Regions from separate parts of the Nocardiopsis moroccensis genome, predicted to be linked through region 2. Evidence: riboswitches for the same ligand, from Rfam matches in the RefSeq annotation. Region 2 holds a riboswitch; the other holds the start of a gene.
The links. Region 2 has a riboswitch for glycine ahead of gcvP (aminomethyl-transferring glycine dehydrogenase). Riboswitches for the same ligand answer to the same signal wherever they lie in the genome.

Region 1 (15,390 bases), 990 kb from region 2:
GTACTCGACCCAGCCCTCGGCCACGTCGCAGTTCGCGGTGAGGATGCCGGGGTCGGCCAGGGAGGGCGTTTCCGGGGGTTCCTCCTCGGCGCCCTCTTCCCGGGGGGCGTCTTCGTCGGCGGGCGCGTCGGCCGAGGCGCCCGTGGTCTCCTCTTCACCTGACGAAGCGCCGACGAGGCCACAGCCGGTGGCCGCCAGTATCAGGGCGGCGAGGGGCGCCAACAAGCGCGGTACGGGGGAGGAGAGAATGGGGTTCACGGAAGCTTGTTCTACCACAGCCGTAAACAGGCCTCCTGGGTGTTCCTGCTCGGTTCGAATCCGGTGGCCGGATGTGGTCAGAGGCGTGGGGACCGTGACGAATGTTCCGGCGAGCGTGAGCTCCGGAAGCAGCAATCCGGCCGGGACGGGCACCAGGTAGCGTCCGGGGCCGTCGGGTGCTCCGGTTCCACCTCCGTGCGCCTGGGCCCTTCCTCGAACCACTGCCGGTTCCACCCGTACACCCGAACCGACCTGGTCGTGGCCATGGGCCTCTGGCTGGAGCGGCCACCGAACCGGTTCCGGCTCCAACCGGGGTCAGTGTGCTGAGGCCGGGACGCACGCCTTCCCCAACGCGGTCGAAGCGCTGCTCCCCCCGCGCCGAACACGTCGGCCCGGTAGGTCGGTGCAGAAAGGGGGCGAGTCTGGTGGCGAGCTGAGCTCAAGCCACCAGACCCGGGGTGACGACCAGCATGGGCGAGCGGGTGGGAGGCTCAAGCCCGGTCACTGGCCGTGCGTCCGGTACAACCCCGAATGTCCTTCGAGCATTCCCGCTCGGATGCACCCGATTCGGCCGGCGGGCCAAGGGGCGGGCGGTGCCGGTCGGGTTCGCGGCGTGCTCCACGGCGACCTCCGCCGAGCTCGGGTTCGTTGTTCGCCCCGAACTTTTTCGGCAGGAACGAGTTCTCTGTCTGTGGCGCGTCTCGAAAACCGGTGTCCAGTTGTGGACAACCTTTTCAGTCAGGGAATGTTTCCAGGTCAGCGACCTGGCGTCGATCGGGGGAAACGATTTCTGTAACGTGTTTCGGTAAAATGGCGGGGTGGCTGACGAACGTTGCCTGCACGATCTCCTCCCCGGCCAGTGCGGCCTGTGCAAGCCGGTTCCGAGCGGACTGGCGGCACGGGTGGTCATTACGGCCGGCGGCTCGGTCTTCCATCGGGACACGCACTGTGAAGCCTTGGTGGAGGGTCGGAAGAAGGCCTTCCGGCTGGGGCTGGAGCTGCACGACCCCGTCACCGCCCCCATCGACCGGATCGTGCACGACAGGCCGCCGTGTATCCACTGCTTCCCGGACCATGCGCCCCCCGGAACCCGGCTGTGCTGGGTCATGGACCACGGAACGTGGCACAAGGGCCTCCTCAAACGCTGGACGGGCCGCGGAGCCGACGGACTGTGGCGGGCCGAGGTCGACTACGTCGTCGACCGGGTTCCCCGCGAGGCGGTCCTCGACCAGCGGCGCCTGCGCCCCAGGGAGCCGGGGGAGCAGCGGCCGCGGCTCACCGCCGGAACGCGCTGAGGGCCCGTGGGCTGCGGGACCGGGGCCGCTTAGACCCCGGTGGGAGGGCCTCGGCCGGGCCGCGCCCCTCAGCACTCGATGACGTTGACGGCGAGACCGCCGCGGCTCGTCTCCTTGTACTTGTCCATCATGTCGCGGCCGGTGTCGCGCATCGTCTTGATGACCTTGTCCAGGCTCACGAAGTGGCTGCCGTCGCCGCGCAGGGCCATCCGGGTGGCACTGATCGCCTTGACGGAGGCGAGCGCGTTGCGTTCGATGCACGGGATCTGGACCAGACCGCCGATCGGGTCGCAGGTCAGACCCAGGTTGTGCTCCATGGCGATCTCCGCCGCGTTCTCCACCTGTGCGGGGGACCCGCCCAGCACCTCGGCCAGGCCGGCGGCCGCCATCGAGGAGGCCGAACCCACCTCTCCCTGGCAGCCCACCTCGGCACCGGAGATGGACGCGTTCTGCTTGAACAGGATGCCGATGGCCGCGGCGGTCAGCAGGAACCGGACCGCTCCCTCGTCGCCCGCGCCCGGACTGAAGTGCAGGTAGTAGTGCAGCACCGCGGGAACGATCCCCGCCGCGCCGTTGGTCGGGGCCGTCACCACGCGCCCGCCCGCGGCGTTCTCCTCGTTGACCGCCAGGGCGTACAGCGTGATCCAGTCACTGCCGCGCATCGGGTCCGGATCCACGTGGGTGGGGGCGAGCAGGCCGTGCTCGTCACAGTTGCCGCCCAGCTGCCGGTACAGGCGGTGCGCCCGCCGGGGCACCTTCAGACCGCCGGGGAGGCTGCCCTCGGTCATGACCCCGCGGCGCACGCACTGGCGCATCGCCGTCCAGATCTCCAGCAGCTCGGAGCGGATCTCGTCCGGGGTGCGGCCGAACGCCTGCTCGTTGGCGAGCATCAGGGCACTGATCGACATGTCCGTCCGCTCGCACAGGCGCAGCAGTTCCTCGGCGCTGTCGAAGGGGTACGGGACCACGGTGTCGTCGGCCTTGATCCGGTCCGCACCCGCGGCCCGCTCGTCCACGACGAAACCGCCGCCCACCGAGTAGTACACCTTGGCGGCGACCTCGGTCCCGTAGGAGTCCAGCGCCACGAACCGCATCCCGTTCGGGTGGTCGGGCAGGCTCTCCTTGCGGCGGAAGTCCACGTCGACGGAGGGGTCGAATGCCACCGGGGGACCGTCGGGGCCGCCCAGGTACAGGGTCCGCTCCGAGCGGACCCCCTCCACCAGGTCCGGGACCGCGTCCACGTCCACCCCTTCGGGGGTGTGCCCCATCAGTCCCAGGATCACGGCCGTGTCGCTGCCGTGCCCCTTACCGGTGAGCGCGAGGGAACCGTAGAGTTCCGCGCGCAGGTGGTGGACACGCCCCACGACTCCCTCCGAACGGAGTCCGGACACGAAGGTCCGGGCCGCCTTCATCGGGCCGACGGTGTGTGAACTGGATGGTCCGATACCGACCTTGAACAGGTCGAAGACGCTGATGGCCATGCTGTCCTCCTCGTTGAGCACAGGGGTCGGGCCGTGGGGGCGGCGCCGTGTGGGCCGTTGGCGACCCACACGGCTGGGTACTGCTACAGGTTCGGGTAGAGCGGGCGCTTGGCGGCCAGGGCGCTGACCCGGTCGCGCAGGGCGGCCTCGTCGAACTCCGGCTTGAGCGCTTCGGCGATGACGTCGGCGACCTCGGTGAAGTCACCCTCGTCGAAGCCGCGCGTGGCCAGGGCCGGGGTGCCGATCCGCAGCCCCGAGGTCACCATCGGCGGCCGCGGGTCGTTGGGAACCGCGTTGCGGTTGACCGTGATACCGACCGAGTGCAGCCGGTCCTCGGCCTCCTGCCCGTTGAGCTGGGAGTCCACCAGGTCGACCAGGACCAGGTGGACGTCGGTGCCGCCGGTCAGGACCTTGACCCCGGCCTCGGCCGCGTCCGGCTGGGTGAGCCGCTCGGCGAGGATCCGGGCGCCGGCCACCGTGCGGCGCTGGCGCTCGGCGAACTCCTCGCTCGCCGCGACCTTGAACGAGACCGCCTTGGCCGCGATCACGTGTTCCAGCGGACCGCCCTGCATGCCGGGGAAGACCGCGGAGTTGATCTTCTTGCCCAGCTCCGCCTTGGCCAGGATCATGCCGCCGCGCGGGCCGCCGAGGGTCTTGTGCGTCGTGGTGGTGACCACGTCGGCGAACGGCACCGGGTTGGGGTGCAGCCCGGCCGCGACCAGACCGGCGAAGTGCGCCATGTCCACCATGAGCAGCGCGCCGGTCTCGTCGGCGATCTGGCGGAACCTCGCGAAGTCGAGCTGGCGCGGGTAGGCGGACCAACCCGCGACGATCATCTTCGGCTGGTGCTCCTTGGCCAACGCCGCGACCTCGTCGTAGTCGACGGTGCCGTCCTCGTCGCGCACGTGGTACGCCACGGCGTTGAGGATCTTGCCGGAGTAGTTGATCCGCATGCCGTGGGTCAGGTGGCCGCCGTGGGCCAGGTCCAGGCCCAGGATGGTGTCGCCCGGCTTGAGCAGCGCGAAGTACACGGCGGTGTTGGCCTGGGCACCGGAGTGCGGCTGTACGTTGGCGTGCTCGGCGCCGAACAGCTCCTTGGCGCGGTCGATCGCGAGCTGCTCGACCACGTCGACGTGCTCGCACCCCCCGTAGTAGCGGCGGCCGGGGTAGCCCTCCGCGTACTTGTTGGTGAGGACGGTGCCCTGGGCCTCCAGAACCGCCTGGGGGGCGAAGTTCTCCGAGGCGATCATCTCAAGGGTGTCGCGCTGGCGGCCCAGCTCGGCGTCGACCGCGGCCGACACCTCGGGGTCCAGCTCGCTCAGGCTCTGGTTGAGCAGGTTGTCGCTGGTCATGCTAGTTCTCGCCTTCGGTCAGCTTGGTGTACTCCTCAGCGGAGAGAAGGTTCGCGGGCTCCTCGGAGATCCGCACCCTGAACAGCCAGCCGCCCTCGAAGGGGGCGGAGTTGATCGTCTCGGGGGCGTCCTCGAGGGACTCGTTGACCTCCACGACCTCTCCGCTCACGGGCGAGTAGACGTCGCTGACGGACTTGGTGGACTCCACCTCGCCCGCGGGCTCACCCGCGGTGACCTCGGTGCCGACCTCGGGGGCCTCGACGTAGACGATGTCGCCCAGCGACTCGGCGGCGAACGAGGTGATCCCGACTGTGGCGATCCCGTCCTCGACCACGATCCACTCGTGTTTGGCGGTGTAACCCAGCTCCGTGGGAACGCTCACTTCAACTCTCCTTGGAGGTGTTCCATTTGTCTGCCGTGCGCCCGTACGGCGACCCGGCCCGGCCTACGCCCGGCCACGCCCCGACCGTGCCGGTCCCTCGTGGGGATCCAGCCGTGCGGTGCGTGCAGGCTCTCGGGGGCCCTCGTCGGACCCCCGCTTCCTACGACTGCCGCTTGTAGAACGGCAGCTCGACCACGTCGACTTCCTCGCCCCTCCCGCGCACGTCCACGGTGAACGTGCCGGTCGAGGTGTCGAGGTCGCCGTCCACGTAGGCCATGGCGATGGGGCGGCCCAGAGTGGGGGAGGGGGCGCCGCTGCTGGTGACTCCGACGACGGTCCCGTCGCGCAGCACGTCCTGGCCCTTGCGCAGCGGGCGGCGGCCGCGGGCGGCGAGCCCGATCAGGCGGCGCTCCCGTGCGGTACGCGAGGCCTCCTCCAGTGCGGCGCGGCCGACGAAGTCGCCCGGTTTGTCGAACTTGACCACACGGCCGAGCCCGGCGTCGAAGGGGGTGAGTTCGGAGGTGAGTTCCTGGCCGTAGAGCGGCATCCCGGCCTCCATCCGGAGGGTGTCCCGGGAGGAGAGCCCGGCCGGGACCAACCCGTGCTCGGAGCCCTGGGCGATCAGCGCGGCCCAGACCTCGGGCGCCCGGTCAGCGGGCTTGACGAAGATCTCGAAGCCGTCCTCGCCGGTGTAGCCGGTGCGGGCGAGCAGGACCGGGACCCCGGCCACGGTGTGCTCGTACCCGGCGTAGTAGCGGATCTCGTCGAGGTTCGCATCGGTGAGCGGGGCGAGGATCTCCACGGCGCGCGGGCCCTGGACCGCGATGAGGGAATAGGCGGCGGACTCGTCCGCGACCTCGACGTCGAAGTCCGAGGCGCGCTCGGCCAGGGCGGAGGCGACGACGGGCACGTTGGCCGCGTTCGCCACGACCAGGTACTCCTGCTCACCGAGCCGGTAGACGATGAGGTCGTCCAGGACGCCGCCGTCCTCGGCGGTGATCATGGTGTAGCGGGCGCGCCCCACCTTGACCTTGGAGAGGAAGCCCACCAGGGCGTAGTCGAGGGCCTCGGCTGCCTGCGGGCCGGTCAGCCGGATCTCGCCCATGTGGGAGAGGTCGAACAGTCCGGCGGCCTCACGGACGGCGTTGTGCTCGACGGTCTCGCTGGAGTAGCGGAGCGGCATCAGCCACCCGGCGAAGTCGACGAGTGTGGCCCCGGCCTCTTCGTGGGTCTTGTGCAGCGCCGTGAGACGTGGCGCGGGCGTGGGCTCTGACATGGGCACTCCCGAGAGGATGGGCGTCGTGTCGTGCGTAAGGCGTTGCCATCCTCCCCCTCTGTCATGGGTGCCTGAGAGCTTCACCGCGCGCTCGGCGTGGTTTGCACCTTCGGCGAGGGAGCAGGTCCCTGCTTTCCAGAGTGGTCTCGCCCGTACGGTCCGCTGTGCCTGAGAGGTTGTCATCGGGGAGGATTGCTCCTTCGGCGGCCCACGCTGGATACGCGGACTCTCTCCCGTACGGGGTCAGCAACACGTTCAGCCTAGCAGCGGCGTCACAGGGCGCCCAAGACTGACCGACCGGTTCGGCCCCACCGCCGGGCGGGCCGGCAGTGGGGGCGGCACGGTGGGACGGAGGCCCGCTGGTGGCTTCGGGGGACGGCCCGATCGGGGCGGCTCGTTCGGGGTCTCGCGAAGCAGGGTACGCGGCCGTCGGGCATGCCCTAGCTTGGTGGGGGACGTTCCTTCGGACACCCTGTGGAGGAGACGAGTGCGTACCGACACCGAACACGTTCCCGGCAGGTCCGGGCGGACCCGGGTCCGGCTCGCCGCCGGTGCGGCGGGTTGCGCCCTCAGCCTGGCCGCGTCCGCCTGTGGTGGGGACGGTCAGCCCGCCGAACGGGCCGAGGGGCGCGCCGGTGAACCCGTCGCGCTGGGTGACGTGGAGACCGTGGAGCGCGCCGACCTCGAAGCGGTCTTCGCCGAGGCCGGGGTGGACGGGACGTTCGTGCTCTTCGACGCCGAGGACCGGTCCGCGGTCGTGGTGAACCCGGAGGGCGCCCGGGAGCGGGCCGTGCCCGCCTCCACCTTCAAGCTGCCGAACACGCTCATCGCCCTCCAGACCGGCGAGGTGGCCGACATCGACGAGGTCGTCTCCCCCGAGGGAGGGAAGGAGATGAGCCTGCGTGAGTCCCTGCCCTCCTCCGACGTGCCGGTCCACCGGGAGATCGCCGACCGGATCGGGCACGAGCAGATGACCGCCTGGGTGGACCGGTTCGACTACGGCAACCGGCAGGTCGGCGACGAGGACAGGATGGACCGTTTCTGGCTGGAGGGTCCGCTGGAGATCTCCGCGCTGGAGCAGGCCACCTTCATCGCCGAACTGGCCCGTGCCGCACTGCCCGTGGACGTCGGCCACCAGCACGCGATGCGCGAACTGCTGATGATCGAGGAGGGCCCGGACCATCAGCTCTTCGGTCGGACCGGTCTGGGCGCGGAGGTCGACTCCGTGCCGGGCTGGTGGGTCGGCTGGGTCGAACGCGGGGACGACCTGCACACGTTCGCGCTCCGGCTGGAGCTCGAGGACGCGGGTGACGCCGTCCTGAGCGAACCGTTGGGCCGTGAGCTCCTGGTGGCGCTGGAGGCCCTTCCCGCGCGGTAGCCCCCCGCTTCCCATGGTCCGGTCTGTCCGGGGCCCGGCGGATCGCGCCGGACCCCGAACCGGTCAGACGGCGTTCTTGCGGCGCTGGCGCACGGCCTCGGCGAGGTTCTCCAGCACGCCCCCGGTGGTCTCCCAGCTCATGCACTTGTCCGTGATGGACTGGCCGTAGGTGAGTTCGGCCGGGTCGCCGAGCTTCTGCGCGCCCTCCTCGATGAAGCTCTCCAGCATCACACCGACGACGCCCCTCTCGCCCTCGGCGACCTGGGCGGCGATCTCCCGGGCCACGGCCGCCTGGCGGACGTGGTCCTTGCCGCTGTTGGCGTGGCTGGCGTCGATCATCAGGCGTCGCGGCAGACCGGCGCCCTCGATGACGCCCAGGGCCGAACCGACCGAAGCGGGGTCGTGGTTGGGGCCGCTGCGGCCGCCGCGCAGGATGACGTGGCAGTCCGGGTTGCCGTCGGTGACCACGACCGAACCCGCTCCCGCGGGGTCCACACCGAAGAAGGTGTGCGAGGCGGCCGCGGCGCCCACGGCGTCCACGGCGACCTGTACGTCGCCGTCGGTACCGTTCTTGAAACCGACCGGGGTGCTCAGGCCGCTGCTGAGCTGGCGGTGCACCTGGCTCTCGGTGGTGCGGGCGCCGATCGCGCCCCAGGACACCACGTCGGCGATGTACTGCGGGGTGATCGGGTCCAGGAACTCGGTGCCCGCGGGCAGTCCGATGGCGTTGATGTCCAGCAGTAGCTTGCGGGCGGTGCGCAGGCCGCGGTGCACGTCGTAGGTGTCGTCCAGGCCCGGGTCGTTGATCAGGCCCTTCCAGCCCACCGTGGTGCGGGGCTTCTCGAAGTAGACCCGCATGACCACGCACAGTTCGTCGCTGACCGAGGGCACCAGCTCCTTGAGCCGGCGGGCGTAGTCCAGGGCCGACTCCGTGTCGTGCACCGAGCAGGGGCCGACGACGACCAGGAGGCGGTCGTCCGTACCGTCCAGTACGCGCTTGACCTCGGTGCGCGAACTCTCCACGAGCTCCGTGCTCTGGGCGCTCATCGGCAGTTCCGCGAGCAGGTCCCGGGGGGCGATGAGTGGCTTGTAACTCGCCACCCGTGTGTCGTTGGTGCTCGTCATCGTCTCCCCTAGGTCCCGTCGGGTTGGTCGTCTCGCAACAAAACCGTAGCGCGGTCGCACACGGCTGGTGCGGCCGCGTCGGCATTTCGACGGTGGGCGGAGGATGGGAAAGGCCACACCAGGGCATTTCCGAAGAAGGTGTCTCATTATTCGAGACAAAAATGCGCGGTGGCCATTCCTCCGAAGGCACTGCGGAGGCCGGTGGGTCAGTCCCCCGGTTTCGGGAGGTCCTCCTCCCAGAACTCGCGCGGGTTGCGCGTGCCGTCGGTGACCGTGCCGCGTTCGGCCTCGGCCCGGCGCAGCTGCACCCGTCGGATCTTACCCGAGGAGGTCTTGGGAAGTTCGATGAACTCCAGGCGGCGCACCCTTTTGTACGGGGACAGCCGACCGCGGGCGTACTCCAGGACGGCACGGGCGGCCTCGGCGTCGGGTGGCACGCCCTCGGCCGGGGTCACGTAGGCCTTGGCGACCGAGAGCCGCAGCGGATCGGGTGAGGGGACGACCGCCGCCTCGGCCACGTATTCGTGCTCGACCAGAACACTTTCCAGCTCAAATGGTGAGATGCGGTAATCCGAGGCCTTGAACACATCGTCGGACCGGCCGATATAGGTAATGTAACCGCGCGAATCCCGGGTGGCGATGTCGCCGGTGCGGTACATGCCGCGCCGGGTCGCCTCCCGGGTTCCCTCGGGGTCGTCGGAGTACCCTCGCATCGCCCCCACGGGTTCGTTGGCCAGGTCCACGCAGATCTGCCCCGAGTCCGAACGCTCCTCGGTCTCCTGGTCGATCAGGACGATGCCGTAGCCGGGCAGCGGCCGTCCCATCGAGCCCGGGACCACTTCCTGGCCCGGGCCGTTGCCGATGACCATGGTGGTCTCGGTCTGCCCGAACCCGTCGCGTACCGTGATCCCCCACGCCGCACGGATCCGGTCCACGATCTCCGGGTTGAGCGGCTCCCCCGCGGACACCGCCTCACGCAGTCCGACCTCCCACGCCTGCGGGCCGACCTGCAGGAGCCTTCGCCAGACCGTCGGTGGCGCGCACAGGCTGCTCGCCCCGCACCGCACCACCGCGTCCAGCAGCGCCGTCGGATCGAACCGCTCCCGGTTGACCACCAGCACCGTCGCCTCGGCGTTCCACGGTGCGAACACGCTGCTGTAGGCGTGCTTGGCCCAGCCGGGGGCGGAGACGTTCAGGTGCACGTTGCCGGGGCGCAGGCCCAACCAGTACATGGTGGACAGGTGGCCGACGGGGTAGGAGCGCTGCGTGTGGGTGACCAGTTTGGGGCGAGCGGCCGTGCCGGAGGTGAAGTACAGCAGCAGCGGGTCGTCCGGCCCGGTGGGCCGCGGCGGAGTGAAGTCCAGCCCCGCGTGCTCGGAGTCCGGGTAGCTGAGCCAGCCGTCCATGTAGCCCACGCAGATCCGCGTCCAGTGCCCGTCCAGGTGCTCGAACCGTTCGGTCTCGGCGGGGGAGCAGATCACGTGCGCGACGTCGCCCCGGTCCAGCCGGTCCACCAGGTCGCTCTCGGACAGGTTGGTCGCGGTCGGGGTGACCACGGCGCCCAGCTTGATCGCGGCGAGCATGGTCTCCCACAGCTCGACCTGGTTGCCGAGCATCAGCATGATCCGGTCCCCGGGGCGCACACCCTGGCCGATCAGCCAGTTCGCCACCTGGTTGGACCGCTCCGACATCTGTCGGTAGGTGTGGTGGACCTCGGTGCCGTCCTCCTCCACCAGCCAGAGCGCGGTCCGGTCCGGGCGGGTTGCCGCCACCAGGTCGAAGTGGTCCAGTGCCCAGTTGAACCGTTCCGGTCTGGGCCACTCGAACTCCCGGCACGCGGTCTCCTGGTCCTCCCGGTGCTGCAGGAGCAGGTCCCGCGCGGCGCGGAACTCCCGTGCCCCCTCGGACATCTCTTTCGACATCGAAGGCCTCCGTTTCGGGTACGGCGCGCCGAGCGCGCCGCCCACGGGCCCCCACCGCCGTGCGAGCGGATGGGGCGGGGTGTGCCCCTGCGGTTCTACCCGCAACGGGCCGCCTCGACCCATCGCCCCGCCGATGCCGGGGTTTGCCGGGTGCGGCCGGGGCCTGCCCGCCGCGCACCGGCACCTCTAGGATGTTTCCCCATGGAGGAACTACGCGGGCACCACGCCATCTGGCGCTTCGACGAGGAGAGGGTGCGCATCGGGTTCGGCACCGGGCGCAAGGTGCCGCACCTGTTCAGGGCGCTCGGCCAGTGCTCGGTTCCGCTGGCCGCCGTACGCGAGGTGGACTTCGACCCCGGCGACCGCAAACAGGGGTGGCGGCTCCGGGTGCGGCTGGTGGACGGGGCCGACCCCTACGCGGATCTGGAGACCGTGGGCACCGCCGCCCCCGCCACACCACTGGTGCTGACCGGGCCGCATGATCGGGAGCTGGTCGCCGAGTACTGCGCCGACCGGCTCGCCGAGTCCGCCCGCTACGCACGCGAGGTCCGCGGGGCGCCGCTCGACCTCTCGGAGGTCGCCCTGGGGCTGGTGGTCAGGCCGCCCTTCCAGGCGCGCACCGGAGAGGGATCCGTCTCCTTCGACGGGGAACGGGTACGGCTCCACTGGGACGGCTGGATGGCGAGCACCGCCAAGGGACAGGAGAAGTCGCGCGAGTTCCCGCTCTCCGAGATCGGGTCCCTCCAGTGGTCCCCGCAGGTCGACTTCGGTGAGGGTTTCCTCCGCGTGGTGCTGCGCGGAGCGACCATCCCCGAGGCCTCCGGCCTCGAACACGACTTCTTCACCCTGGTCTCGCACGGCCCCAAGGGCAGCGACGAAACCCTCCTGATGGCCGCCACCGTCAACAGCCGCATCGCCCTGGCGGACCAGGAACCCGGGGAGGAGCCCGCCGCCCTGACGGCGGGCGCGGCCGACGACGGCGACGAGATCTTCGCCAAGATCCGGGAGCTCGGGAACCTCCACGCCGAGGGGCTGTTGACCGACGAGGAGTTCGGCACCAAGAAAGCGGAGCTCCTGGGGCGGCTCTGATCCCGGTCCGGCCCCGAACACGACCCAGCCACGAACAGCACGAAAGGGCCCACGCCTTGCGCACCTTGTACCCGCCCATCGAGCCGTACGACTCGGGCATGCTCGACGTCGGTGACGGACACCGCGTCTACTGGGAGCTGTGCGGCAACCCCGCGGGCAAACCCGTGGTGTTCCTGCACGGTGGCCCGGGCGGCGGCTGCACCCCCGACCACCGTCGGCTCTTCGATCCGGAGAGGTACCGCATCCTCCTGTTCGACCAGCGCAACTGCGGGCGTTCCACCCCGCACGCCAGCCGTATGGACGTCGACCTGGCCACCAACACCACCTGGGCGCTGGTCGAGGACATGGAGCGCCTGCGCGAGATGATCGGCGTGGACGCCTGGCAGGTCTTCGGCGGGTCCTGGGGCAGCTGCCTGGCCCTCGCCTACGCGCAGAAGCACCCCGAGCGCGTCACCGAGCTGGTCGTCCGCGGCATCTTCACCCTGCGCGACCAGGAGCTTCGCTGGTTCTACCAGGAGGGCGCCTCCCACCTCTTCCCGGACCTGTGGGAGTCCTACCTGGCCCCCATCCCGGAGGGGGAGCGCGACGACCTCATCGCCGCCTACGCCCGCCGCCTGGAGTCCCAGGACCGAAAGACGCGGCTGGAGGCAGCCCGCGCGTGGAGCGTGTGGGAGGGGTCGACGATCACGCTGCTGCCCAACCCCGCACTGCGCGAACACCACGCGGACGAGGACTACGCGCTGGCCTTCGCCCGGATCGAGAACCACTACTTCCACAACAAGGGCTTCCTCACCCCCGAACAGCTCATCGAGGGTGCCGAACGGATCCGGCACATACCCGGGGTGATCGTCCAGGGCCGCTACGACGTGTGCACCCCGATGCGCACCGCCCACGATCTGCACCGGGCCTGGCCGGAGGCGGAGTTCCACGTCGTCGACGACGCGGGGCACGCCTTCAGCGAGCCCGGCATCCTGCACCAGCTGATCGAGGCGACCGACCGCTTCGCCAAGTAGGGATCCGTGGCTAGGGTGAGGCCACCCGTGCCCCCCAGGGCCGCCGCCCGTGGCCGGGCGGCGGCCCGCGGACGAGAGGAAGGCAGCATGCGAGTCGAGGTCGACTACGACCAGTGTGAGAGCAACGCCCTGTGCATGGCCGCGGCCCCGGAGGTGTTCGAGGTCAGGGACGACGACTTCCTCTACCTCCTCACCGAGGAGCCGGACGAGGAGCTCCGCGCGAAGGTGCTCCAGGCGGAGCGGATGTGCCCCAAGGGAGCCATCACCGTGACGGGGTAGCCCCGGCCGCGGCCATGGCCTCCTCCCAGGTGGTGGGTTTCTCCAACATGCCGCGGTAACGCATGGTGCGCGGGGTGGAGCGCAGGCCGAGCACCCCGGTGAGCATCCCCCCGCGCCCCAGGAACGCGACGAATTTCCGGTCCTGCGGTGACCCGTGCACGAAGGCGACCTCATCGGCGGGGGCGCCCTGCCCCAGCAGCTGGACCTTCTTCTTGTACTGGTCGGACCAGAAATAGGGCACCGGGGTGAAGGGCGTCCGCCCCGTCCCGGCGAGCAGGTTGCGGGCGGCCGCCTCGCCCTGTTCGCTCGCGTTGGTCCAGTGTTCCAGCCGGATCCGGCCGCCGTAGCGCGGGTGCGGCCAGTTGGCCAGGTCACCGACCGCGTACACGTTCGGCACCGAGGTGGCGGAGTACTCGTCGCACACCACCGAGCCGTCGTCGAACAGCTCCACGCCCGAACCGCGCAGCCACTCGGTGTTGAGGTGGACACCCACCCCGGCCACCACCAGGGAGGCCTCGATCGCGGAACGGTCCGCCAACCGGACGCGTTCCACCCGGCCGGCACCCTCGAACCCGGTCACCCCCGCGCCCAGACGCACGTCCACACCGTTCTCCCGGTGCAGGTCGGTGAGGACGTCCCCGACACGCGGGTCGACCACCCTGGTCAGCGGGGTGGGAGCGGCCTCCACCAGGGTGACCTCCATTCCCACGGCACGGGCGCTCGCGGCGACCTCGGCCCCGACGAACCCCGCGCCGACCACCACCAGGTGTCCGCCGGAGTCGAAGGCCGCACGGATCGCCTCGGCGTCGTCGAGGGTGCGCAGGACGTGTACCCCGGCCAGGTCGGTGCCGGGGCGCCGGGCCCGCGCCCCGGTGGCCACGATCAGCCCGTCGTAGCTCAGCGAACCCCCGCCGCCGGGTCCGGCCACGCGCAGCTCCCGGGCTGCCGGGTCCAGCCCGACCGCCCGCGTGTTCGGTCGGAAGTCCAGGTCCAGGCCCTCGACCACGGCGTCCTCACGCAGCCGCAGGGCGCGGTGCCCGACCAGCCATCCCGGGCCGCCGTGCGCGGGGTCCATCCCGACCCCGGTCAGGACCTCCTTGGACAGCGGAGGTCGTGAGTAGGGCCGGTGCGGCTCCTCCCCGACCAGGGTCAGACGCCCCTCGAAGCCGTGTTCCCGCAGGGCCTCCGCCGCGTGCAGCCCGGCCATGCCCGCACCGGCGATGACGATCTCGTTCAGGGTGTCCGACACCGTGTTTCCTTTCCGTCTCCCGGGCTCTGGCCCCCAGGATGCACTTTCCACCTCGACTCCAGGAGGAACACCTCCCGCCCGCCTCCACCCCAGGGGGTGTGCCCGCCTTCCCACCTCAGCCCCAGAGGGAGTGCTTCCCGCTCACCGTCACCCCAGGGGGTGTTCTTTCGTTCGGGCGCGGGAGTGTTCTGCAAGACGAGTCAAGCCGCCGGCGAGGAACGAGCCAGGCGCAGACGAGGATGAAGAACATCTCCCCTCAGGCGCCCGAACACGGTCCGAAGCGAAGCGGAGGCCCCAAGCAAACACAGGGAGGCCCCAAGCAAACACAGCCCCCAAACAAGCACTACAATCCGCGGACTTCGCCGACGGTCCGGCCGCCGCCCTGGATGGGGGTGGTCAGGTGCTCCTTGACGGGTGTGACGTCCACCCCCAGGGCCTGGAGGGCGGTGAGGCCGACGAGGACGCGTGAGCGTTCTTCGGCGTCTCCGTCGCTGATCTTGACGGCGACCGTCTCACCGGTGGGCACGTTGAGCACGAGTACGCCGTCGGCGCCGATCTTGGAGACCAGGCCGGGCATACGGGTCATCAGTTCGGTGTCGATGCGGTCGGTACCCGAGACGTACTCGGGGTGGGCGCTCATCGCTTCGATGATGGTCCGCTCGGCGCTGCCCTCGGGGGACAGGCGCATGCCCTGGATGCCTCGGGCGAGGCCGACCAGGGAGACCGCGAGCTGTGGCGCCCCGCAGCCGTCGACGGCGGTGTGTGCGATCCTCTCGCCGCACATGTCCTCGGTCGCTTCGCGTACCAGTACCTGCAGCGGGTGCTCGGGGTCGAGGTAGTCCTCGGTGCTCCACCCCTGGGCGACGCAGGCGGCGAGCATGCCCGCGTGCTTGCCGGAACAGTTCATGTACCGGCGCTCGGGGGAGCGGCCCGCGGCGAGGAAGGCCTTACGGGCGGCGGAACCGCCGGGGACGGCGGGCGGGCAACGGAGGGCTTCGGCGGTGAGTCCGGCCGAGGCCAGGATCCGTTCGGTCTCGGCTGCGTGGAACTCCTCGCCCCCGTGGCTTCCCGCGGCGATCGCGAGGGAGGTCCCCTCCAGCGGGGCGCCGGCGCGCAGCGCGGCCAGGGCCTGGAAGGGTTTGGCGGAGGAGCGGGGGAACATGGCGTCGTGCACGGGCCCGCGCGCGTAGGCGATCTCACCTTCGGCCGAGAGCCCGACGACCGCGCCGTAGTGCACGCCTTCGCGCATTCCGGAACGGACGACTTCCGCCAGGGGAGCGTAGCTGGGCAG
Region 2 (15,390 bases):
TGAACGCGCCCGCTTCGGAGCTGAGCGCCGGAACCGCTCCCGCCCGGGCCTGTCCGGCCCCGGCCCGGGCGGGCCCAGGGCCGCCCCCGGCCACAGCCCGCAGGATCCCCTCAGCGCCCTTCGGGCCAGCCCTCGGGCAGTACGTCCTCCCCCATCGCCTCGCTGAGCCGACGCCGGAAGTCAGCGTGCACGTCGGCACCCCACACCAGTTCACTCGGCGTCCGAAGAGCCTGCTCCATCGCGGCACGCAGCACGGCCGGCCGGGCCTCCCCCTCGACCACCGGAACCGCCAACAGGGCGTGCATCTGGGTGATGACCGCGAACAGCTCCCCCGCCAGCGCCGGCGCGCTGGCGGTCGCCACGGCCTCCTCCAGGTAGACGTCCCACCACGGTTCGGGAGCCTGTTCCCCGTCCTGCCCCGGCGGCTGGGCGAAGGGACGGCGCAACCGTTCGCGCACCGCTCGGGACGCCTCCCGGTCACCACTGTCCAACCCCAGCCGCCAGACCCGTGCGGCCGCGTCCGGTTCTCCGCGCAGCGCCATCAGCCCGGCGAGCAGTTCCACCGCCGCGCCCGAGGTCTGCGGCTCCGGGCGCACGCCCGCCCCCTCCTCCGCAGGCCCGGGGTCGACCACCGCACCCGCGTCAGCGATCGCCCGTTCCAGGTGGGCCGCGGCCCGCAGCAGCCGCAGGCCGGGGTCCTCCCCCACGGCCAGCCCTCGCTCGACGGCCACGGCCGCGGCCTCCGGCCGACCCCGTTCGAGTAGGCGCCCGGCCAGGTCGCGTGCGGCGTCGACGACGGTGACGGCGTGCAGGCGGCTGAGTCCGGTGTCGCCGGAGGGCAGTTCCAGCACAGCCTCCCAGTGCCCCTCGGCCTCGGCCTCCTCACCACGCAGTTCCGCCTCACGGGCCAGCCCGTAGCGGGCCAGCGCGGTGTAGGCGGGACCGCCCAGCTCGAGCAGGCGGTGCCAGACCCGCGCGGCCTCACCGTGGGCGCCCTCCTGTTCGAGGGAGAGCGCCAGGTGGTAGGCGGCGCGCGGAGCGTAGCGGGAGTCCCCGGTGGCCAGCGCCCGGCGCGCAGCCTCGCGTGCGGCGGCCAGGTCCCCGCGCTGGTCCTGCACCACCGCCAGTCCGAGCAGTGCCCTGGCCTGGACGCCCGGGCGCGGGTTGGCCGCCACCGCCTGTTGGTAGAGCTTGGCGGCCTTCTTCAGATGGCCGTTCTCGGCGAGGTCCTGGGCCTGGTCGCACAGGTCCGGTGCGGACTCCGCCGGGGGCACGGCGGTCTCCTCCGCGTCATCGGGGTCCGTGGCTTGGGGTGCGGGGGTTGCGGGGCCAGAGCGTGCGGGAGATCCGGACGTCGCGGTCATTCCTTGCGCTTTCCATGGGGTGGCGGGTCCGCACGATGGGGGCGCGAACCGTCAGCATCGCCGCAACTCTAACGCGCTCTCCCACAGCCGCTGGAGGCCTGTGTGACGGATGTTGGTTCCTGTGGCTGTTTCCTGCACCTCTCCGGATCCGTTCCGCGGGTACTCGGATCGTTTGGCGCGAACCGAGCGACACCTTTACAACGTAGATCCTTAGTAGGCGTTCGGGGAGAGCGGATAGGACGACGGGGCGCCTCTCCCGGAGAGGCGCCCCGTTCGTGCCGGTCCCGCAGGCCGGCCCGTGTCCACCGCGTGCGTCGTGCGACGCGCGTCCGCTACAGCTCGAAGGCCTCCGGCGGCGGGCAGGAGCAGACCAGGTTGCGGTCACCGTAGGCCTGGTCGATCCGGCCGACCGGCGGCCAGTACTTGTCCTGGCGCAGCGACGGCAGCGGGTAGACCGCCTCCGAACGCGTGTAACCGTGCTCCCACTCGTCGGCGGTCACCGCCTCGGCGGTGTGCGGGGCGCCCCGCAGCGGGTTGTCGTCGGCGGACCACTCCCCCGCGGCGACCCGGTCGATCTCACCGCGGATGGCGATCATCGCCTGGACGAACCGCTCCAGCTCGGCGAGGTTCTCGCTCTCGGTGGGCTCGACCATCAGCGTGCCGTTGACCGGGAAGGACATGGTCGGTGCGTGGAACCCGTAGTCCATCAGGCGCTTGGCGACGTCCTCGTTGCTGATACCGCTGGCCTTCTGGAGCGGGCGGATGTCGACGATGCACTCGTGCGCGACCAGACCGTTGGCGCCGGTGTAGAGCACCGGGTAGTACGGCTCCAGGCGCTTGGCGACGTAGTTGGCCGAGAGCACGGCGGTCTCCGTGGCCGCACGCAGACCGTCGCCGCCCATCATCCGCACGTAGGCCCAGGAGATCGGCAGGATGCCGGCGGAGCCGAACGGTGAGGCCGAAACCGGGCCGACCCCGGTGTGCGGACCGGCCTCGGGCTGGCTCGGGTGGTTGGGCAGGAAACCCGACAGGTGCGAGCGGACCGCGACCGGGCCCACGCCCGGACCGCCGCCGCCGTGCGGGATGCAGAAGGTCTTGTGCAGGTTCAGGTGGCTGACGTCCGCACCGAACTCGCCCGGCTTGGCCCAGCCCAGGAGGGCGTTCAGGTTGGCGCCGTCGACGTAGACCTGACCGCCCGCCTCGTGGACCAGGCGGCACACCTCGGTGATGGTGTCCTCGTACACGCCCGCGGTGGAGGGGTAGGTGACCATGATGGCCGCCAGGTCCTCGCTGTGCTCGGCGGTCTTGGCACGCAGGTCGTCCAGGTCGACGTTGCCGTCCTCGGCGCAGGCCACCACGGCCACGCGCATACCCGCCATGACCGCGCTGGCGGCGTTGGTGCCGTGCGCGGAGCTGGGGATGAGGCAGACGTCGCGGTGGGCGTCGCCGCGCGAGCGGTGGTAGCCGCGGATCGCCAGCAGCCCGGCGAGCTCACCCTGGGAACCGGCGTTGGGCTGGAGTGAGACCGCGTCGTAGCCGGTGACCTCGGCCAGCCAGGACTCCAGGTCGCGGATGAGCGACACGCTCCCGGCCGCCTGGTCGAGCGGGGCGAACGGGTGCAGGCCGGCGAACTCGGGCCAGGTGACGGACTCCATCTCCGCGGTGGCGTTGAGCTTCATGGTGCACGAACCCAGCGGGATCATCGTGCGGTCCAGCGCCAGGTCGCGGTCGGACAGGCGGCGCATGTAGCGCAGCAGCGAGGTCTCGCTGCGGTGGGTGTTGAACACCGGGTGGGTGAGGTAGTCGACGCCGCGGGCCAGGTCGGCGGGCAGGCGGTCGGCGCTGCCGTCCACGGCGACCGGGCCGCGGTCGGCGCCCCGGTCGGCCTCACCGAAGGCGGCCAGGACCTGGTCGAGGTGGTCGACGGTGGTGGTCTCGTCCACGCTGAGGCCGACCGTGCCCTGGTCGACGGTGAGCAGGTTGATCCCGGACTCCAGGGCGCGCTCCACCACGCGGTCGGCACTGGGCACCCGCACCCGCAGGGTGTCGAAGTAGGCGCCGTGGACCACCTCGAACCCGCGCCGGGCGAGGGCGTCGGCCAGGGCGACCGTGCGGGCGTGGACCTGGCGGGCGATCGCGCGCAGGCCGTCGGGGCCGTGGTAGACGGCGTACATCCCGGCCATGATGGCCAACAGCACCTGGGCGGTACAGATGTTGCTGGTGGCCTTCTCCCGGCGGATGTGCTGCTCGCGGGTCTGCAGGGCCAGGCGGTAGGCGGGCTTGCCCGCGTTGTCGACCGAAACGCCGACCAGCCGTCCGGGCAGCTGGCGGCGGAGCTTCTCGCCCACGGACATGTAGCCGGCGTGCGGGCCGCCGAAGCCGAGCGGGACGCCGAAGCGCTGGGTGGAGCCCACCGCGATGTCGGCACCCAGGTCACCGGGGCTGCGCAGCAGGGTCAGGGCGAGGATGTCGGCGGCGACCACGGCCAGGGCGCCGCGTTCGTGCGCCTGGGCGATGACCGAGCTGGGATCGCGCACCACACCGCTGGAGGCCGGGTACTGGACCAGGACACCGTAGGCCTCGCCCTCGGGCATGCCCTGGGTCAGGTCGGCGACGACCACCTCGATGCCCAGGGGCTCGGCGCGGGTGCGCAGGACCTGGAGGGTCTGCGGGAACACGTCGGAGTCGACCACGAAGACGTTGCTCTTGACCTTGGAGGCCCGCCTGGCCAGGGTCATGGCCTCGGCGGCCGCGGTGGCCTCGTCCAGCAGGGAGGCGCCGGTGATGGGCAGGCCGGTGAGGTCGGAGACCATGGTCTGGAAGTTGATCAGGGCCTCCAGGCGACCCTGGGAGATTTCGGGCTGGTAGGGCGTGTAGGCCGTGTACCAGGCGGGGTTCTCCATGATGTTGCGCAGGATGACCGGGGGCGTGAGCGTGCCGTAGTAGCCGCGACCGATCATCGGGGTGTTGACCTTGTTGCGGGAGGCCAGTTCGCGGAGCTCGTCCAGGGCCTCGGCCTCGCCGATCGCCCCGGGCAGGTTGAGCGGGGCGCTCTTGCCGGGGCCGGTGAGGATGGACTCGGGCACCGCGGCGGTCATGAGTTCGGCGGTGGAGCCGTAACCGATCGTCTTGAGCATCTCCGCGGTCTCGGCCGGGGTGGGGCCGATGTGGCGGTCGGCGAACACCCGGGCGGGCGCGCCCGAGGTGGGGATGTTCGACGGGTCAGGCACGGAGACCTCCTGGTGACAGGGCCGATCGGGTCGGCGGTGTTCCTCACGGTCTCCCCCTCTGTCACCCGGCGCTACGGTGCCCGGGCTTCAGAGCGGCCTTCTCCACGCGGTCCATGGTGCCTGAGAGGTTACTGGGGAGTATTGCCCCGTCGGCGCCCCGTTGCCGAGGTCTCTCCCGCGTGGTATCAACAGCCTGCTGACGCTCTGTATATGTAGACAAGCAGGGAGAATGTCGGTTTTCATCCCTGTTGTGACTACGACCGTACTCGATCCACCGCCGAACCACCGAGCCAGGGCACGCCTTTTCGGCAGTTCACACGAAGATGCCCGCCGACCGTCGGCCGCACCGATGCCGTGGGCCGTCGGCCGGGACCCGGCCGTTCGCCCTCCGCCCCCGCCGTCGGCGGGCTCAGCCGGTGCGCCGCTCCCTGCGGCGCCGGGCCAACTCGTCAACGGGCTGGGCCGGCGCCGCGGGCAGATCGGTCCGTTCCTCGGCCGGAACCACCCCCAGGGCCTCCTCCAGCTCCCTGGAGACGTTGGCCAGTGCCAGGCCGAACATGCCCTGACCCCGCTGCATCAGATCGACGACCTCGTCCGGTGACGTGCACTCGTAGACGCTGACCCCGTCGCTCATCAGGGTGATCCGGGACAGTTCTGCGGCGGGACGGCCGCGCAGGTGGTCCACGGCGGTGCGGATCTGCTGGAGCGATATCCCGGTGTCCAGGAGCCGTTTGGCCACCTTCAGCATCAGGATGTCCGGCAGGCTGTACAGGGGGGCGTTGTGGGCTCCGGTGCGCACGCTCGGCTCCACCAGGCCGGTTCTGGCCCAGTAGTCGAGCTGCCGATAGGTGATACCGGCAGCCGTACACGCCGCTGGGCCCCGATACCCGACGTCCATAGGCAGCGCCACCACGTCCTCTTCGCACAGTAGGCCCTGCTGCCCCGCTAGCCGCAGCGCGGACCGCCTGTCATCGGGATCCCGCTTGCCGCTCGCTACCGCCACGCCGACCTCCGGCTTCTCGTCCCACGGCGGCATCGACAGGGGAGGGTCCACTAGGGAAAGGGCGCGCCGCGGGTTTCACAGCACTGACCGTAGGACGGCCGCACGATAGCGTCAACGAAGCCGCCCGGCGCGTCGCCAAGTGCACAAGGAGGCTGAGCCGCGGCACCGGCTCCTCGGGCCCGAAACGGGTCCGGCGGTTTTCGGCTACGCACTCCACGCCTGTTCCCCTTACCCAATCTAACACCGACGGGCCCGGCAAAGTCGCAGGCCACGAAGGTTTTTCCGGCAGCGCCCGGACCAACCGCCAGGCCATACGGCACGGGACCCGCGGTCGGCGGGCCCCGTCCGGTCACGTACTGCGTCGGCCGAAATCCTCCGGCGAGATGTTGTCCAGGAACTCCCGGAACGCCTCGACCTGGTCCTCCTGCTCGTCCGGGATGGGCATCCCGGCCTCCTCGATCACGTCCTCGTGGGCGTAGATCGGGGTGCCCGTCCGCAATGCCAGGGCGATGGAGTCCGAAGGGCGCGCGCTGACCTCCACACCGTTACTGAACACCAGTTCGGCGTAGAAGATCCCGTCACTCAGACCGGTGATGTTCACCGTCTCGAGCCCCGTGTCCAGAGCGTCCAGGACGTCCCTGAACAGGTCATGGGTGAGCGGTCGCGCAGGCGCGACCCCCTGTTGGGCGAGCGCGATCGCGGTGGCCTCCACCCCGCCGATCCAGATCGGCAGGTAGCGGTCCCCCTCGGATTCCTTGAGCAGGACAATCGGCTGGTTCGAGGGCATCTCAACCCGGACGCCGACGACCTCCATGTGCTTCACAGCGGCTCCGTCCCACGAGTCGTCATGCCGGTTGGGCGCTCGTCCCTGCTCCCCCGTTGAATCAGGATCCCGAGGGCAAAGGCACCCCTTCGTTACAAAGCTCTCCGGAGGCGGGGGGCCGCAAACCTCCTCGGCCCTCCCACCCCCGTCGACCGTGGTCAGCGCACCGTCACCGGCGCGGTTTGGTCAGCAGGACCATACGGAACTTGCCGATCTGGATCTCGTCCCCTCCGCCCAGTTCGGCCTCGTCCACCGGCTCGCGGTTGACGTAGGTTCCGTTGAGGCTGCCGACGTCCCGGACGCCGAAACCGTTGCCTCGTCGGAAGAACTCGACGTGACGCCGGGAGACGGTGACGTCGTCGAGGAAGATGTCACTGTTGGGGTGACGGCCCGCGGTGGTCACGTCGCTGTCCAGCAGGAAACGGCTCCCCGCGTTGGGGCCTCGCCGGACCACCAGCAAAGCGGTTCCGGGCGGCAGGGCGTCGGCGCTGGCGGGGTCGTCGCCGCTGAGCTCGTCACCCGGTTCCTCCTCTTCCAGGGCCTGTATCCCGGAGATGGAGATGGTCGACGTGACATCTCCGCCGGACTCCCCGGCCGTGGCGGGCTGTGGGCTCTGCTGTTCGGCCCTGCGGATGGGGGTTCCACAGTGGGAGCAGAAACGGGCATCATCCGCAACGGCGTGACCGCACTGCGTGCAGTAAACGCTCGACATAGGTCGGCTCGGCCTCCTACCGCACGGGGCGGTGCTTGATTCGGCTGATCGGTGGCGCGTCCCGGACGCCGGGCGGGCACCGGGCCCACACACCGTCCGGAACACGGTGAGTCGGTCCGCTGTCGCGGCAGCGGGACGGCTCACACGGTCGGTCGCTAGGTCTCATCCCCCATGTTGTACTCCTTGTCACCCCCCGTTGGGTGTCCGCCGTTGCCGGGATCACCGGGGCGGGTGGTGACGCGGTGCTTCAGGGAACACTCGACTTTAAACCATATCCCTGTCCAGGCAGGGTTTCGCTCCCGTTCGGCCCGCTGTGAACACCCTGAGGGGCGCCCCCTCTCGGGTCCGGCCGTGCCGGCACCTGGGGCACCGACTCGGGCGAGGCGCAGACCGCACGGAAGGGCAACACCTGTTATGGGGCAGATGCCCGATCCCGGCATTTGGTTCGCCGGATCGCCGGGTGGATTTTCGCGAACTTCCCACTCAGGCCCTGACCTGGCTTTTTGTCCATTTTATCCCTGTTTTTCAGGGAGAGGAAAGCCCGATCGAGCTGGCGACCCGCCTACGCCCGTGGGCGCGGACGGCCCTGCCGCCCACGCCCACGGGACGACTGGTTAACCCTCGGCCCGTTCCACCACGGCCGCCCACTCGTCGAGCAGGGCATGCGCGACGTCCGAATCAGGACCTTCGGCCCAAAGATGGGTCACGGCTTCGGAGGTGTCCGGCAGAACCAGCGCCCAGCTACCGTCGGACTCGATCACCCGGACCCCGTCCGTGGTGTCGAGCTCGCGCTCGCCGGCCGCCTCCACGACCGAGCGCATGACGCTGCCCTTGACCGCCCACGGGGTGGGTACCGAACGGCGCAGGAGGTGCGCCCGGGGGATCGCGCTGTCGATCTGTCCGAGCGAACGCCGGGTCCGCGCCACCAGACCCAGCAGCCGCACGAAGGCGGCGATGCCGTCACTGGTGGGGCTGAACTCGGGGATGACGAACCCGCCTCGGCCGTCGCCGGCGAAGACGATCTCCTCCCCCGCCGAACGGACCGCCTTGGACAGCTCGTCGGTGGCGGTGGCCGTCCAGAGCACCTCGGCCCCGTGCGACCGGGCCACCTCCTCGGCCACCCGGGTCGTGGTGACCGGCAGCGCCACCCTCCCGCCGCCGCGTTCGGCCGCGACCAGGTCCAGGACCACCAGGAGCGCACGGTCGCCGTCCACCAGCTTGCCGTTCTCGTCCACGATGGACAACCGTTCCGCCACCGGGTCGAAGCGCACCCCGAAGTCGGCCCCGGAGTTGGCGACCAGCTCGCCCAGCCGCTCCAGGTCCCGCATCCTCTTGGCGACGGTGTCGGTGGGAGAGGCCTCGTCCAACCGGTTGTTGACCGTGAGCACGTCCACGCCGATCCGGCCCAGCAGCGAGGGCAGGATCAGCGAGCCGGTACCGCCCGCGCAGTCGACCACGACCTTCAGCTCGGCCTCGGCCACCCCGGAGGTGTCCACGGACCTCAGGAGCTCGTGTGAGTAGTTCTCCACGTTGCGCGAGGGGAAGGACAGTTCGCCGATCTCCCCTGGGAAGGCGCGCCGGTACTCGGCCCTGGAGAAGACCCGGTCGAGCTTGCGCTGGGCCCCCGGCGAAAGGTCGGCCCCCTCCCCGTCCAGGAACAGGATGTCGACGGACTCGGGGTCGCCCGGGCTGGTGCGCACCGTGATGCCGCCGCTGATCCCGCTCTGGGAGGTGTGGAAGCGCGCCACCGGCACCGGGACCACCTCCAGGTCGCGGACCTCTATGGCGGCGGCGGTGAGCGCGCTGATAATGGCCCGTTTGAGCGTGCGCGCCGCCCGGGAGACGTCCCGGGAGGTCGTGACGACAGCGCCCTTCTTGAGCGTGGTGGCGTAGGCGTTGGCCAGCCGCACCGCGAGCTCGGGTGTGATCTCGACGTTGATCAGGCCGGACACGCCCCGGGGCCCGAACAGCGAACGCTGGCCCCGCGACTCCCAGACCACGTTGGTGTTGACCACCGCGCCGGCCTCGATGGTCTTGAAGGGGTAGACCTTGACGTCATTGTTCACGTAGGCCTCGGACTCGATGACGCAGTCCTCGCCGACGACCGCGCCCTCCTCGATCCGGGCCGCCGCCATGACGTCGGTGTTCTTGCCGATCACGCAACCGCGCAGGTTGGCGCCGCGGCCGATGAACACGTTGTCGTGGAGCACGGTGCGGTGGCAGAACGCCTCCGCCCGTACGACGGCGTTGCTGCCGAGCACCGTGTACTCGCGCAGCTCCGCACCGGCCTCGACCTTGGCGTAGTCGCCGATGTAGAGGGGGCCCTTCAGGACGGCGGTGGCGTCGACCTCCGCGCCCTCACCGATCCACACCCCGGGGGACACCTCGAAGCCGTCGATGTCGACGTCGACCCTGCCCGAGAGCACGTCGGCCTGGGCGCTGAGGTAGCTCTCGTGCGTCCCCACGTCCTCCCAGTAGCCGTCGGCGACATAGCCGTAGAGGGGCTCGCCCTCCTCCAGCAGTTCCGGGAAGACGTCGCCGGACCAGTCGACCACCTCTCCCGCGGCGACCCGTTCCAGAACCTCCGGCTCCATGATGTAGATGCCGGTGTTGACGGTGTCCGAGAAGACCTGGCCCCAGGTGGGCTTCTCCAGGAACCTCTGGATGCGCCCCTGGTCGTCGACGATGATGATGCCGAACTCCAGCGGGTTGGGGACCCGCTTGAGGGCGATGGTGACCTTGGCGCCGCGCTCCTTGTGGAAGCGGACCATGTCGGTGAGGTCGATGTCGGTCAGCGCGTCGCCGGAGATGACGATGAAGGGCTCTCCGCGCAGGTGTTCCTCGGCGTTCTTGACGCTGCCCGCGGTGCCGAGCGGGACCTCCTCGGCGACGTAGTGGAGCTTCATGCCGAGCTCCTCGCCGTCCCCGAAGTAGTTGCGGATGAGGGTGGCCAGGAACTGCACGGTGACCACGGTCTCGGTGAAACCGTGCCTGCGCAGCAGGCGAAGCACGTGCTCCATGATGGGCTTGTTGACCACCGGCAGGAGCGGTTTGGGCTGGTTGGCGGTCATGGGGCGCAGGCGTGTGCCCTCGCCTCCCGCCATCACCACGGCCTTCATCGGCGGCACCGCGGCGGGGGCGGTCTCCTCACTGGGGGTGCTCATCGACGGCACCCCCGGGCGGCGGCGCCGTCAGGAGGCGCGGCGGGGGACAGGTGTTCGGAGCGCGCGCACCCGCGCGCGGTGGGACATGTTCTCATTGCGGAGACGACACTCCCTTTCGATCCGACAGGACTCAGGTGAGCCGGTCCGCCGGTTCGGTCGGTGGATCAGGGTCCGTTCCTGCCCTGATCCGACGGGCCCGGTCCGTCCGAGCCCTCGGGCACCGCGCCGGGATCGCCGTCAACGGTCGCCTTCAGCAGCCGGATCGGGTCGATCCGCGCTGTGTCCGCGCACGGTGTCGCTGTCCGGGGAACCCGCGTGGATTCCCGTCCGATCAGCGCGTTCGTCGCGGCGAGTCTGGTCGATCAGGCGCAGCCCTTGTACGGCGTAGAGCAGTCCGGCCCACCAGTAAAGAGCCGTTCCCCACAGCGCGAAGGCCCAACCCATGATTCTGGCCACATCTCCGATGATCGACGCGTATCCGGCGATGAACAGCAGCGGGAACGAGTAGAGCAGACAGAGGGTGGCGGCCTTGCCGGCGAAGTTGACCGGCAGCGGCCCGTAGCCGAAGTGGCGCAGCAGCGGCAGGGCACCGAGGATGAGGACGTCCCGCAGCACCAGGATCCCCATCAGCCACCAGGGGATGATGCCCCGGATGACCAGGCCGAGCAGGGCAGCGAAGATGTAGAGGCGGTCGGCGAGCGGATCCAGGACCGTGCCCAGCCGCGAGGTCTGGTTCCAGGCTCTGGCGATCTTGCCGTCCAGCCAGTCACTGATCCCGGCGAAGGCGAGCACGAGGAGTGCCCACCAGTCCGCCTGCGGAACCAGGATGAGCCAGAGGAACAGCGGAACGCCCAACAACCGGAGCATGCTCAACAGGTTGGGAACCGTCCAGATGCGGTCACTGACCACCGGGCTGGCCACACTGCCCCCCGACTCGTGTCTGCCTTCTTCCGCGGATCGCCCCATGACGCCAACGATAACGGGAGGGACCGTCGTCTTCCGCCATCGCGCGCCCCACCGGCCCAGGGAGGCCCCGGGCAGGTCCGCCCCTTGATCGTACCGTGTACGGACTTCTCCCTTGACCCGGCGCCCACCTGCGCTTTCGGTTCCCCGCATGGCGGTCGGCGGGTGAGGGATGGTGCGGGGCGCCGACGGGACCGGAACCGGCCAGCCGTGCCGGGAGCCGCGTGCGGGCGCCCGGGTCCCGGGCGCCCGCACGTGGGATTCAGGACCTCTCGTCCCCTTCGACGGCGTCCCCGGCGACCGCGGTGTCCTCCCGCGGGTCCTGCCCCGGGTCGGCGGACCGCTCGGCGAAGGCCCTGCGCAGGGCGAGGAAGGCCTCCACCATCATCCACACGGCAAGGACGAAGATGACCAGGTCCAACGGGGCGAGCACGAAGCGCTGCATGGGGTCGGCGCTCAGCACGAAGTCCCGCAGCTGCACGATGAGGGCCCACGAGGTCATCACGGCGAGGAACACCAGCGGCACCAGGATCGCGACGGGGTTGCGCCCCCTCTTCGTGACCCAGACGGCGATGACGGACAGCGCCAGGCCGGCGGTCAGCTGGTTGGTGGTGCCGAAGAGCTGCCAGAGGGTGCCCGCGGCGAAGTTGCCCGGAACGAGCGCCAGCACGAAGGGGATCACCACCGCGACCAGTGTGGCCACGGTGATGTTGCGTGACAGGAAGTGTGCGGCGCGCCGGAGGGCGCCGCCCTCGGCGGCCCGTTCCCTGACGATGGCGCTGATCTCCTGGACCGTGTAGCGCTGGAGCCGGACGGCGGTGTCCAGGCTGGTGGCGGCGAAGCTCACCACGACCACCGTGGCGAACACCAGCCCCACGCTCTCGGGGATGCCGATGTTGGACGCGAACCCGGCCACGCCCTCGGTGAACCGGCCCGCCGGGTTGGTTCCCGCGGCGGCCCAGTCGACGTAGATGTCGGTCCAGGCCGTTCCCTGGTTGGCGGAGAAGACCATGATGCCCGCGGTGCAGGCCAGGATGGAGCAGACCGCCAGAGCGCCTTCACCGAGCGAGCTCAGGTAGCCCACGTAGCGGGCGTCGGGCTCCTTGTCCAGCTGTTTGGAGGTCGTTCCCGAGGCGACCAGGCTGTGGAAACCGGACACCGCGCCACAGGCGATGGTGATGAACAGCAACGGGAAGATGGGCGGGGAACCCTCGGGCAGGTCGCCGCGCAGCGCCGGGGCCTCGATGGTGTTCATGCCCACGATGATGCCGACCATGATGACGAGCAGGCCCAGCAGCATCTGCTGCTGGTTGATGTAGTCGCGCGGCTGCAACAGCATCCACACCGGCAGGCGCGAGGTGAAGAAGGTGTAGACGAAGATCAGCACCAGCCACACCAGGGCGGGCTCGACGCCCGCCAGGTTCGCGATCGGGTCCACGGTGATGGGCAGCGCCTGTCCGAGCGGGATGCACGCGTAGACGATCACCAGACTGATCAGCGAGGGGACGAGCGCGGCGCTGCGCCTGCGGTAGACGACCTGCCCCACCCCGATCGCCAGCGGGATGGTGACCAGGACGGGTAGTACGGCCTCGGGGTTGGCGATGAGCAGACCCGCGATGATCACCGCGAACACCGCGTTGACCATGGTCACCAGGAAGAAGATGATCAGCAGGAAGAGGAGTCTGGCCCGGGTGCCGATCACGTCCTTGGCCAGCGCCCCGATGCTCCTGCCCCGGTGCCGGACCGAAACCACGATCGCCCCGAAGTCGTGGGCTCCGGAGGCGAAGACCGTCCCGAGCACCACCCACAGGAGCGCGGGCCCCCAGCCCCAGAAGACGGCGATGGCCGGCCCGACGATCGGCGCCGCCCCGGCCACGGAGATGAAGTGGTGGGCGAAGACGATGTGTTTGCTGGTCGGGACGTAGTCGATCCCGTCCTTGTAGGCGTGGGCGGGTGTGACGAAGTCCGGATCCAGCGCGTAGACCCGCTTGGCGAGGTAGGCCGAGTAGAAACGGTAACCGAGGGCGAACAGCGCCAGGGCCCCGAGAAGGACTGCTATGGCCGGCATGGGGGTTCCTTCACACTCACGGCACCTGGGCGATCAGGGGAGCGAAAGTCGGTGCCTTTGGGGACGGGTACGACCACGCGAAACTAGCATGTGACCTGAAGCACAGTGAAGTGTCGGGATTCCGCCCGGTCCGCCCCGGGCACGGCCGGGACGGACCGGACCCGCTGCGCCGCGGTCGGCGGACCGCCCCCGGCCCGGAGCCCGGCCCGGCCGTCGGTCCTCAGTCCGTCGAGAGGATACGCTCGGCCTCCCGGCGCCCCGACAGCAGGGCCCCGTGCACCGTGGCGGTGTGCTCGATCTCGGTGGCCTCGCCCGCGAAGAAGACCCGGTCACCGACCGGCTCGCCCAGTGCGGTGCGGTCGCCGTCACCGGCACCGACCGCGGTGAAGGAGAACCCTCCCCTGGCGAAGGGGTCGTCCATCCAGTGCGTCAGATAGTGGTCGACCGGGTCCGGTGCCTTCTTGAACATGCCGCGCAGGGACGCCATCGCGTGCTCGACCACGTCCCCGTCATCCATCTGCGCGAGGAACCGGGCCGCCTTCCCGCCGTTACGGCTGACCAGGACGGGCTCACCGAAGACGTTCTGTCCGGCGTACCAGTGGAACCAGGCGCCCTCCTCGGTCCCCAGGTGGACCAGGACCTCGGCGTCGCCCCAGAAGACCTCGTCGAAGCGCAGGAAGAGCTTCTCCAGGCGGCCGTTGCCCAGACGCTCCAGGGAGTCCTGCTTGGCCACGGGCAGGGCCGGCTCGAAGTCGACCTGCCCTGCCTGGAGCACCCCCAGCGGCAGGGTGACCAGGACCCGGTCGGCGGTCAGCGTCTCCTCGCCGTCGGGGGTGTCCACCCGCACGTCGACGCCGTCGCCGTCGTGGGAGACCGCCAGCACCACGTGTTCCAGGCGCACGTCCAGGCCCCGGGCGAGGTGGTCGGTGAGCTGACCCATCCCGTCGGGGAAGACCACGTCGTCACCGCTGAACTCGTGCTGGGAGGCGACCGCGGAGAAGGCGATCTCCTCGGCGTCGGCCCCGTGATCGGCCTCGGCGAGGCGGTGGACGATCTCCGCCGCGTCCCTGGCCCGGGAGCGCACGAGGTTGGCGTCGTAGAGGGCGTGGTTGATGCCCTCCTCCATGGACTCCTCGGGGCTCGCACCGACCGTCGCCCAGTACATGTGCTCGTGGAGGAGGTTGACGTCCTCCAGGTTGCGGCGGTGCCGGTCGAACAGGAGCCTGCGCCCCTTGGGGTCGTAGGCGGTCTCGGTGGAGCGGTTGAACACGGCGGTGCGCGCGCCCACCTCCGCCACCAGCCGGGACAGCGGGTTGTTCTCCTCACCGCGCATCCACGAGGCCCCGACGTCCAGGGTCACGCCGTCCCACGGGCGCACCGAGTGGATCCGCCCCCCGGTCCGGTCGCGGGCCTCCAGCACGGTGACGCGTTCACCCTGTTCGGCCAACCGGTCCGCGGCGGCCAACCCGGCCATTCCGGCACCCACGACGATGGTGTGGCCCCGGCCCGGCTCGGCTTCGCGTCCGCGCGGTTCGGCGCGGGTGCCCGCGTCCGGCCCGGCCCCTGCGCCGGAGGCCTCCCCGGTGCTCTCCCCGCTCACGTCCTCGCTCATCGCACTCCCCCTCCGTGCCGGCGGCCGACAGTGCGACCTTAAACGCCCGGTCTGTCCCGACCAGGCAGGACACACCAGGAAGGCCCGGAAGGAACCACCGGTCCCCGGCGGGGCGCGGTGCCCCTGCCCCGGCCGCCGGGGTCGCGGGGGTCGCCGGGGTCGCCGGGGTCGCCGGGGTCGCCGATGGAATGGGAGTCGGGAGGGGCGGGCGCCGGGCACGGCGGGGTCAGGCCCTGCCGGGGCGCCCGGGTTCGACGTGGGCCGCGAGGTTGGCCAGCGAGGAGGCGAGCCCCGCGGCGTGGTCACCGGGGCTGATGCCCGGGGGCACCCCGGTCGCCTCGACGGTCACCCGGGTTCCTTCCGGGACCGGCGTGAGCCGCCAGGTCATCGTCATCGCCCCGGAGAAGTCGGGCTCCCCGGAGTCGAAGACGACACGCTGCACGACCCGCTC

Region 1: another riboswitch for glycine. It lies ahead of gcvT (glycine cleavage system aminomethyltransferase GcvT); the one in region 2 lies ahead of gcvP (aminomethyl-transferring glycine dehydrogenase).

What each region holds. Positions count from the first base shown of each region.
Region 1 is NZ_CP199747.1:40,884-56,273, forward strand. It holds gene ACUKCB_RS00190 (hypothetical protein) at 1-258, opposite strand, end outside; gene ACUKCB_RS00195 (hypothetical protein) at 1,077-1,553, shown strand; gene ACUKCB_RS00200 (L-serine ammonia-lyase) at 1,622-3,034, opposite strand; gene ACUKCB_RS00205 (serine hydroxymethyltransferase) at 3,118-4,386, opposite strand; gene gcvH (glycine cleavage system protein GcvH) at 4,388-4,768, opposite strand; gene gcvT (glycine cleavage system aminomethyltransferase GcvT) at 4,929-6,044, opposite strand; glycine riboswitch at 6,190-6,290, opposite strand; gene ACUKCB_RS00220 (penicillin-binding transpeptidase domain-containing protein) at 6,532-7,422, shown strand; gene ACUKCB_RS00225 (3-deoxy-7-phosphoheptulonate synthase) at 7,486-8,547, opposite strand; gene ACUKCB_RS00230 (AMP-binding protein) at 8,754-10,469, opposite strand; gene ACUKCB_RS00235 (DUF4429 domain-containing protein) at 10,671-11,558, shown strand; gene pip (prolyl aminopeptidase) at 11,615-12,571, shown strand; gene ACUKCB_RS00245 (ferredoxin) at 12,659-12,850, shown strand; gene ACUKCB_RS00250 (NAD(P)/FAD-dependent oxidoreductase) at 12,834-14,099, opposite strand; gene ACUKCB_RS00255 (asparaginase) at 14,443-15,390, opposite strand, start outside.
Region 2 is NZ_CP199747.1:1,030,165-1,045,554, reverse strand. It holds gene ACUKCB_RS04305 (DUF5999 family protein) at 1-3, shown strand, start outside; gene ACUKCB_RS04300 (tetratricopeptide repeat protein) at 111-1,364, opposite strand; gene gcvP (aminomethyl-transferring glycine dehydrogenase) at 1,697-4,594, opposite strand; glycine riboswitch at 4,692-4,782, opposite strand; gene ACUKCB_RS04290 (MerR family transcriptional regulator) at 5,004-5,492, opposite strand; gene ACUKCB_RS04285 (bifunctional nuclease family protein) at 5,947-6,420, opposite strand; gene ACUKCB_RS04280 (FHA domain-containing protein) at 6,590-7,132, opposite strand; gene ACUKCB_RS04275 (sugar phosphate nucleotidyltransferase) at 7,747-10,251, opposite strand; partial or broken gene ACUKCB_RS04270 (CDP-alcohol phosphatidyltransferase family protein) at 10,461-11,217, opposite strand; gene ACUKCB_RS04265 (carbon starvation CstA family protein) at 11,522-13,327, opposite strand; gene ACUKCB_RS04260 (flavin monoamine oxidase family protein) at 13,548-14,939, opposite strand; gene ACUKCB_RS04255 (SRPBCC family protein) at 15,166-15,390, opposite strand, start outside.